Regions from separate parts of the Salmonella bongori NCTC 12419 genome, predicted to be linked through region 3. Evidence: predicted binding sites of a transcription regulator. Region 3 holds the regulator's gene; each other region holds the start of a gene.
The links. The regulator CRP, encoded in region 3, controls carbon source genes, mostly activating them, when cyclic AMP is high. The targets are predictions, from matches to a motif close to ATGTGANNNNNNTCACAT.

Region 1: a site for CRP is predicted at 1,527-1,544, ahead of psiE (phosphate-starvation-inducible protein PsiE). Genes of this name have one in related genera too.
Region 2: a site for CRP is predicted at 1,730-1,747, ahead of drpB (cell division protein DrpB). Genes of this name have one in related genera too.

Annotation. Positions count from the first base shown of each region.
Region 1 covers NC_015761.1:4,069,125-4,072,413, forward strand. The annotation lists gene SBG_RS19215 (YjbH domain-containing protein) at 1-1,446, shown strand, start outside; gene psiE (phosphate-starvation-inducible protein PsiE) at 1,590-2,000, shown strand; gene xylE (D-xylose transporter XylE) at 2,049-3,289, opposite strand, start outside.
Region 2 covers NC_015761.1:1,975,558-1,978,846, forward strand. The annotation lists gene SBG_RS09385 (DNA cytosine methyltransferase) at 1-507, opposite strand, end outside; gene SBG_RS09390 (phosphohydrolase) at 580-1,275, opposite strand; gene drpB (cell division protein DrpB) at 1,413-1,679, opposite strand; gene ompC (porin OmpC) at 2,327-3,289, shown strand, end outside.
Region 3 covers NC_015761.1:3,345,512-3,348,800, forward strand. The annotation lists gene SBG_RS15955 (phosphoribulokinase) at 1-328, shown strand, start outside; gene SBG_RS15960 (OsmC family protein) at 372-776, opposite strand; gene crp (cAMP-activated global transcriptional regulator CRP) at 1,082-1,714, shown strand; gene SBG_RS15970 (YccS/YhfK family putative transporter) at 1,763-3,289, shown strand, end outside.

The sequences.
Region 1 (3,289 bases), 720 kb from region 3:
CTGAAACTGGAGTATGAGGGCAATAATTATCAGCAGGACTTTGCCGGCAAGCTGGAACAAAAGAGCAAGTTTAACGTCGGCGCCATTTATCGCGTCACCGATTGGGCCGACGTTAACCTCAGCTACGAGCGCGGCAATACATTGATGTTTGGTGTGACGTTACGCGCTAATTTCAACGAGTTACGCCCCTCGTACAACGACAATTCACGTCCGCAATACCGGCCGCAACCGCAGGATGCCATCTTGCAACATTCAGTGGTGGCGAACCAGCTCACCTTGCTGAAATACAACGCAGGTTTTGCAGATCCGAAAATTCAGGTCAAAGGTGATACGCTATACGTTACGGGAGAGCAAGTGAAATACCGGGATTCACGCGAGGGGATCATGCGCGCCAACCGGATCGTGATGAACGATCTTCCTGAAGGGATCCGTACGATCCGCGTGACGGAAAACCGTCTTAATTTGCCGCAGGTGACGACCGAAACTGATGTTGCCAGCCTGAAACGGCATCTGGAAGGTGAACCGCTGGGACATGAAACGCCACTGGCACAAAAACGCCTGGAGCCGATCGTGCCGGAGAGCACCGAGCAGGGCTGGTATATCGACAAGTCGCGCTTTGCTTTTCATCTCGATCCGGTCCTGAACCAGTCAGTAGGCGGGCCGGAAAACTTCTACATGTATCAACTGGGCGTGATGGGGACTGCAGATCTGTGGGTAACGGATCATTTGCTCACTACCGGCAGTGTGTTTGCCAATATCGCCAACAATTACGATAAGTTTAATTACACCAACCCGCCACAGGATTCACATCTGCCGCGGGTACGTACGCATGTTCGTGAGTATGTGCAAAATGATGTCTATGTGAATAACCTGCAGGCTAACTACCTTCAGTATTTTGGCAATGGCTTTTACGGGCAGGTTTATGGCGGCTATCTGGAAACCATGTTTGGCGGTGCCGGGGCGGAAGTACTGTACCGTCCGGTAGACAGTAATTGGGCGTTTGGTCTGGACGCTAACTATGTAAAACAGCGTGACTGGCGTAGCGCGCAGGACATGATGACGTTCACCGATTATAGCGTTAAAACCGGACATCTGACCGCTTACTGGACGCCGTCGTTCGCTCAGGATGTGCTGGTGAAAGCCAGCGTAGGTCAGTATCTCGCAGGTGATAAAGGCGGTACGCTGGAGATCGCCAAACGCTTCGACAGTGGTGTCGTTGTCGGCGGTTATGCGACGATTACCGACGCGTCGCCGGACGAATATGGAGAAGGGGACTTTACTAAAGGTGTGTACGTATCCGTGCCGCTGGATCTCTTCTCATCTGGGCCAACCCGCAGCCGTGCGGCGATTGGCTGGACACCGTTGACGCGTGACGGCGGGCAGCAACTGGGCCGTAAGTTTGGCCTGTATGATATGACCAGTGACAGGAACGTCAATTTCCGTTAAGGAACTCAGGTCGGATAAGGCGTGTGTGGCGCCCTCCGGCAAATCCTCTTATTGAACAAAATATAAACATAAACAAAAAATATAGATGTTCGTCACATTTGTGCGTTATACAGAAACCTCGCTACAGAGAAAGAGGGGCTGTTATGATGCTGTTGTCACGCTCACGTCTTGAGTTCATCGCCACCATTTTACAAAACGTACTGAATTTAGGGCTACTGGTTCTCGGCCTGATCCTGGCCGTGTTTCTCGGTAAAGAAACGTTTCATCTGGCGGACGCACTATTTGTACCTGAGCAGGCCAGTAAATATGAACTGGTGGAAGGGCTGGTGATCTACTTTCTCTATTTCGAATTTATTGCGCTGATTGTGAAGTACTTTAAGTCTGGCTTTCACTTCCCGCTGCGCTATTTCGTGTATATTGGCATCACGGCGATTGTGCGCCTGATCATCGTCGATCATAAAACGCCAATGGACGTCTTACTCTATTCGGCGGCGATCCTACTGTTGGTGATTACCTTGTGGTTATGTAATTCGAATCGGTTAAGACGAGAATAGACGTCGCCACACCGTAACGGAAGTACGGCATGGCGATAAATTAACTTATTACAGGGCGACTTTTGGCGTTTTCTTTCCTGTAGACGCCCATAACTCCTCAAGTTCCTCCAGCGTTTTGCTTTTGGTTTCCGGTACAAATTTCCACATAAATAGCGCCGCCAACACACCCATCACACCATAAATCCAGTAGGAAAAACCGTTGTGAAAATGGGCGACCAGCCATGAGTTTTTATCCATCATGGGGAAGGTCCAGGAGACAAAGTAATTCGCCAGCCATTGCGCGGCGACAGCAATCGCCAGCGCTTTACCGCGAATCGCGTTAGGGAAGATTTCTGCCAACAGCACCCAGCACACCGGACCCCAGGACATGGCGAACGCGGCGACGTAGAACAGCATTGATAACAGCGCCACGATGCCTGGCGCCTGAGTATAAAAGGCGGTGCCGAGACTAAACATCCCCAGCGCCATACCCAACGCGCCGATAATTTGCAGCGGCTTACGACCAAACTTATCGACCGTCATGATGGCCAGCACGGTAAAGCTCAGGTTAATGACGCCGACAATGATCGTCTGTAACAATGCGACATCGGTACTGGCCCCCAACGTTTTAAATACCTCCGGCGCGTAATACAGGACCACGTTAATCCCAACAAATTGCTGAAAGACGGACAGCATGACGCCAATCGCAATCACGCCTGCGCCAAACATCAGCAGGCGTCCGCCTGTTTTGCGGCCATTCTCCAGCGAATGGGTGATTTCCTGCATCGCCTGGGTTGCCTGTGAGGTGCCCATAATTTTGCGCAGGATGCCTTCCGCTTGTTCATTTCTGCCGCGCGCCATTAGCCAACGTGGGCTTTCCGGTACGGTATAGAGCAGCAGTAAAAAGAGCAGCGCCGGAATACATTCTGAGGCAAACATATATCGCCAGCCATCCGTATTCAACCACACAGCGTCGCCGGATCTGGCAATAAAATAGTTCACGCAATAAACCAGCAGTTGTCCAAAAATAATGGCGAACTGGTTAAATGAGACTAACTTGCCACGGATATGGGCAGGGGCTAGCTCCGCGATATACATCGGAGAGAGCATTGAGGCTAATCCGACGCCAATACCGCCGATAATTCGATAAATAACAAATTCCGGAACATAACCGGCTAAATAGACGGGAACGGTATTATCCGGGTTGATGGTGGTAAAACCTAATTCGGGCCAGGCGGAGCCGACACCGGAAATAAAGAAAAGCAGGGCAGCGATTTTTAAGGAATCGCGACGACCAAAACGGTTACTGC
Region 2 (3,289 bases), 1.4 Mb from region 3:
AATATGCTGGCGAATATGCTCCGCCGCCTCATTATCGCTGACCCCTTCCCGGTGGCTTAGCGTAATATCACGGATATCTTCATTAAAGTTATGCTGCAACGGATCGCAAAAGTAGTTCGCTTTATACGTACGTACCGCGTGTTTATTCCATTCACTGGTAAATACACACTGTCCACCTATCGCTTCAAATCCGCGGCGAATACCGCCGATGCCAGCGAATAAATCGATAAAACGAAAGGCATACTGGGGGTGATGGTCCGGCGGCATTGGCAATAACGTTTTAAGACTGGCGAACTCGTTGTCGCTCAAACGATGCCATGCTGCGTTCATCATCACGCGTTTTAAAATGGCCGGACTCCAGTGATGCTCGCCAAGGCCGTTAAGGTGCGCCACCAGCGTTTTAACATCATAGATTTCCAGCAATTTACTCAGCATCGCCTGAATCTCGTTGCTGGCATCATCGGTAATGGGGCCCCGGGCGTGTGTCACTGAAAGATTTTCCTGCATACATTTAACCGGACAAAAGTTATTGGCAACAGACTAACATAAAATGAAGCAGTTTACGTTTCAGCGACAAGGTTACTGATACGTAGCAAAAGTATGGATCACTGCCTGATCCAGCGTTTCATAGTCGCCTTTCAGTTCCGCGCTCAGTTTTGCCATGTATGACACCAGAAAATCCGCATTACGCTGCGCCAGATATTTACCCCGTTCAGTCTGCATCGTCAGCGGCAGTTTCAGTAGTTTGGTTTGAAAATGATCGAGTGCGAATTGCTTATCATTAAGCGGCCGTCTGTCAGCAAAAGGATCGTCAGCGGCAAACAGCGCGACGCCCAACGCGCCGGAGACCGCGAAGACACGCGCCAGGCCAATGGCGCCTAACGCTTCCAGTCTGTCCGCATCCTGCACGATTTTGGCCTCTGGCGTAATGGGCGCAATATGCGCGCTGAAGCTATGCGCTTCGATAGCATGGCAAATAGCTGCCAGTTTTTCCGGTGGAAAGTCAGGAAAATCGTGCTGAAAGATACGCCGGGTTTCTGCCGCCGCCAGAATGGAAGATCGATGCCGCTGCGGATGATTTTTCGCCAGGCTAACAATGTCATGGAAATAACATGCCGATAACACTACCAGCCAGTCAACGTGACTATTTTCACCGAGCGTTTGCGCGGTCGCCCAGACGCGACGGAAATGGAAAATGTCATGAGCGGCATCCTGCTCTCGGTGGTGGCGACGTAGCCAGTCTTCAAACTGCGATTGCCAGTATCCTGAATCCATACACCCTCTTTTAGCAGACCACGTTTATGATATGCCTGAGCACATTGTCCGCTATCCTGGCATACCCTCAGCCACTTTACACCCCGACCTGATAGCGCGCTTCTGGCCTGACATTGCCGTCACGCATCATAGAGAAATCAGTTGGATTGCTGACGGGGCCGGGTGTACCAGGCAATACCCGCCAGAATAAGCCAGACCACTCCCAGCGATAGCGCGTTAAGCAATCTTTCTGTTGCGCTGCCGGGGATGCCATTTGGTCCATGAACAGGTTCGTTTTGGACAGTAGACATTAACCAGACGCAACGCGTCATCGCCCAGATAAAATAGCCGCAAAAGGTATAAAAAACCCATAACGCTAATTTACCTCCCAGGCTGCGGGTGGCTTTCTCCTCCCTGGTACTCAAACTTTACTCCGTTTCTGTGATGTAAGTCATATGTCACTAATTACATTATAATGTGACATTAATCACATTTCGATATGAAGACGCCAACTGTACCGGATCTGGCTATTCATTTCACAAATAATTTGATCTCAGGCAATTTTATGCTTAGGGCCGAACCCGCTGTTAAATAAGGCGACTGTAAATGAACGACAACCTAATGCTGAATAATATATAAATGAGGTGACTTATTTTCATACGTCGCGATAGCGTTTTATTTTATTGACATTACATGTCAAAATGATCTGGTTATTAGCCTTTTATCATTTATTTTTCTATTACCCTCATTGCCGGCAGTGATGCCGGTTTTTTTTATCTTTTTTGTTATTAAATTATGTAAAACATATAGAAAACAAATAATATCCATAACAGGAATTATTGATGAAAAAACAATAACTCATTGATAAAAAATGATAATTATAGAATATATATCTTTATCAACTTATATTAAGTGTATTATAAAAACCCAAATAGAAACAAATTGAAATATTTTAAATACATTTGTTACATGTTATTTTTTAAATTAAATGAACTTAATGGAATAGTATCGATATGTAGTTTCCTGGAGTAACTACATATTCATATAAATTATTATCACAAGGGAATACATAATGAACAGAAAAGTTCTGGCACTGCTTGTCCCGGCATTATTAGTGGCAGGCGCAGTAAATGCGGCTGAAGTTTATAATAAAGATGGCAACAAACTTGACCTGTACGGCAAAGTTGATGGCCTGCATTACTTCTCTGACGATGCAGGCAGCGACGGCGACCAGTCTTACGTCCGTTTTGGCTTTAAAGGCGAAACACAGATTAATGATATGCTGACCGGTTATGGCCAGTGGGAATATAACGTCCAGGCAAACGGGACTGAAGGCAGTTCAGGAGACAAAGGTGACTCCTGGACCCGTCTGGGCTTTGCCGGTCTGAAATTCGGCGAATACGGCTCTTTCGATTATGGCCGTAACTATGGCGTCATCTACGACGTGGAAGCCTGGACCGATGTGCTGCCGGAATTCGGCGGCGACTCTTATACCCAGACTGATGTCTACATGCTGACCCGTACAAACGGTGTCGCCACCTACCGTAATACCGACTTCTTCGGTCTGGTGGACGGTCTGAACTTCGCGTTGCAGTATCAGGGCAATAATGAAGGCAATGGTTTTGGCCAGGAAGGCTCTGGTAACAGCGCAAATCGCAAGTTGGCCAAAGAAAATGGCGACGGTTTCGGCATCTCTACCACCTATGACTTTGATTTTGGTTTAAGTCTGGGTGCAGCCTATTCAAGTTCTGACCGTACCGACGCCCAGGTTGCTCGCGGCTATGGCGACGGCATGAATGAGCGCAACAATTATGCAGGTGGTGAAACTGCCGAAGCCTGGACCGTGGGCGCGAAATACGACGCCTATAACGTTTATCTGGCGGCTATGTACTCTGAAACCCGCAATATGACCTATTACGGCGGCGGCAATAGCGAAGAAAACGGCGGTATCGCTAACAAAACGCAGAACGTTGAAGTGGTCGCCCAGTACCAGTTCGACTTCGGTTTACGTCCTTCCATCGCCTATCTGCAGTCT
Region 3 (3,289 bases):
TTCCGTGGTTCGATCCATGGACGACTACATCAATTACATTACGCCGCAGTTTTCACGTACCCATATTAACTTTCAGCGCGTACCGACCGTCGACACGTCAAATCCGTTCTCCGCAAAAGGCATTCCATCGCTGGATGAAAGTTTTGTGGTGATTCATTTCCGTAATCTGGAAGGGATCGATTTCCCCTGGCTGCTGGCGATGCTCCAGGGCTCGTTCATTTCTCATATTAATACCTTAGTGGTGCCGGGCGGCAAAATGGGACTGGCGATGGAGCTGATTATGTTGCCGCTGGTGCAGCGCTTAATGGAAGGCAAAAAAATCGAATAAAGTCAGTTTTTGCCGGATGCGCAACGCCATCCGGCAACGATAATTACGCCGCAATCACTTCATAAGAATGGGTAATATTGACTGCTTTTTCCAGCATCAGCGCCACCGAGCAGTATTTTTCGGCGGAAAGATCGACCGCACGGGCAACGGCAGCCTCTTTCAGCGAGCGGCCGGTAACGATGAAATGCAAATTAATATGCGTGAACAGCCTCGGCGCCTCTTCCCGGCGCTCAGAGGTCAGCTTCACTTCGCAGTTGGTGACATCCTGACGGCCCTTCTGCAGGATCGATACGACATCAATAGCGCTACATCCGCCTGCCGCCATCAAGACCATCTCCATCGGACTCGGCGCTTTGTCACCGGAGTTACCATCCATTAAAATCTGGTGGCCGGAGGAGGACTCACCAAGGAAAGTTAGTCCTTCAACCCACTTTACACGCGCTTGCATATTCGTAACTCCAATGTTTCAATTTTCCTGAAAGATTACGCGCATACGACAAAACTCGCAATGGAAGGCGACCTGGGTCATGCTGAAGCGAGACACCAGGAGACACACGGCGAAAGCTATGCTAAAACAGACAAGATGCTACAGTAATACATTGACGTACTGCATGTATGCAGAGGACATCACATTACAGGCTACAGTCTATTTTCGTAGCCCTCTTCCCAGGTAGCGGGAAGCATATTTTTGCAACCCCAGAGACAGTGCCTTTTCTGGCTCTGGAGACAGCTTATAACAGAGGATAACCGCGCATGGTGCTTGGCAAACCGCAAACAGACCCGACTCTTGAATGGTTCTTGTCTCATTGCCACATTCATAAGTACCCGTCAAAGAGCACGCTGATTCACCAGGGTGAAAAAGCAGAAACGCTGTACTACATCGTTAAAGGCTCCGTGGCAGTGCTGATCAAAGATGAGGAAGGGAAAGAAATGATTCTTTCTTATCTGAATCAGGGTGATTTTATTGGTGAATTGGGCCTGTTTGAAGAAGGCCAGGAACGCAGCGCCTGGGTACGTGCAAAAACCGCATGTGAAGTCGCTGAAATTTCCTACAAAAAATTTCGCCAATTAATCCAGGTAAACCCGGATATTCTGATGCGCCTCTCTTCCCAGATGGCTCGTCGCTTACAAGTCACCTCAGAAAAAGTAGGTAACCTCGCCTTCCTCGATGTCACAGGGCGGATCGCGCAGACGCTGCTGAATCTGGCGAAACAGCCCGATGCCATGACGCACCCGGACGGGATGCAGATCAAAATCACCCGTCAGGAAATTGGTCAGATCGTCGGCTGTTCCCGCGAAACCGTTGGCCGTATTTTGAAGATGCTGGAAGATCAAAACCTGATCTCCGCACATGGCAAGACCATCGTCGTCTACGGTACCCGTTAATTCCGTCAGAATGGCGCGTGTTACCATGCGCCATTTTTGTTTGCATCGATGTGGCGAAGACTGATTTATCACCCAGAGATTAATTACGCACTACGGCAAACGCTGGTGCTGTGCCTGCCTGTGGCTGTCGGTTTATTAATCGGCCAGTTGCACCTGGGATTACTCTTTTCTCTTGTTCCCGCCTGCTGCAATATTGCAGGCCTGGATACACCGCACAAACGCTTTTTTAAGCGTCTGATTATTGGCGCGTCGCTGTTCGCCGGATGCAGTCTGGCAACACAGCTCTTGCTGGCGGAGTCTGTCCCCCTGCCATTGATTCTGACCGGGCTCACGCTGGTACTTGGCGTGACGGCGGAAATTAGTCCGCTTCATGCGCGGCTACTGCCAGCATCACTGATTGCCGCCATCTTTACCCTGAGCCTTGCTGGATACATGCCGGTCTGGGAGCCGTTGCTTATTTATGCGCTGGGCACGTTATGGTATGGCGTATTTAACTGGTTGTGGTTCTGGCTATGGCGCGAACAGCCGCTACGCGAGTCGTTAAGTTTGTTATATCGTGAACTGGCCGATTACTGCGAAGCAAAATATAGCCTGCTTACCCAACATATTGACCCGGAAAAAGCGCTACCTCCCTTGCTGGTTCGCCAGCAAAAAGCGGTGGATCTGATTACTCAGTGTTACCAACAAATGCATATGCTTTCGGCGCACAATAATCACGATTACAAGCGCCTGTTGCGGGCTTTTCAGGAAGCAATGGATTTGCAGGAACACATTTCCGTCAGCCTGCATCAACCGGAGGAGGTGCAGAAACTGGTAGAACGTAGCCATGCAGAAGAGGTCATTCGCTGGAATGCGCAAACGGTCGCCGCCCGCCTGCGTGTGCTGGCTGATGACATCCTTTATCATCGCCTGCCAACACGCTTCTCCATGGAAAAACAGATTGGCGCGCTGGAAAAGATAGCCAATCAACATCCTGAAAACCCGGTAGGCCAGTTCTGTTATTGGCACTTCAGCCGAATTGCCCGCGTATTGCGAACCCAGCGCCCGCTTTACGCTCGCGATCTGATGGCTGATAAACAACGTCGCCTGCCGCTGCTTCCGGCGCTAAAAAATTATTTGTCGCTTAAATCGCCGGCGCTACGCAACGCTGGACGCATCAGTGTGATGATGAGTATCGCCAGCCTGATGGGGAGCGCGTTGCACCTACCCAAACCGTACTGGATCCTGATGACGGTATTGTTTGTTACCCAAAACGGTTATGGCGCGACACGCGTACGTATATTACACCGTTCAGTCGGAACGCTGGTCGGCCTGGTGATTGCCGGCGTCACGCTGCACTTACACATTCCCGAAAGCATTACACTGACGGTCATGCTGGTACTGACACTGGCAAGCTATCTGATTATTCGTAAAAACTACGGCTGGGCGACGGTTGGCTTTACGGTGACGGCGGTATACACCATCCAGTTGCTGACGTTAAACGGCGAGCAGTTCATTGTGCCGCGCTTTATCGATACGCTTATTGGCTGTCTCATCGCCTTTGGCGGCATGGTCTGGCTATGGCCGCAATGGCAA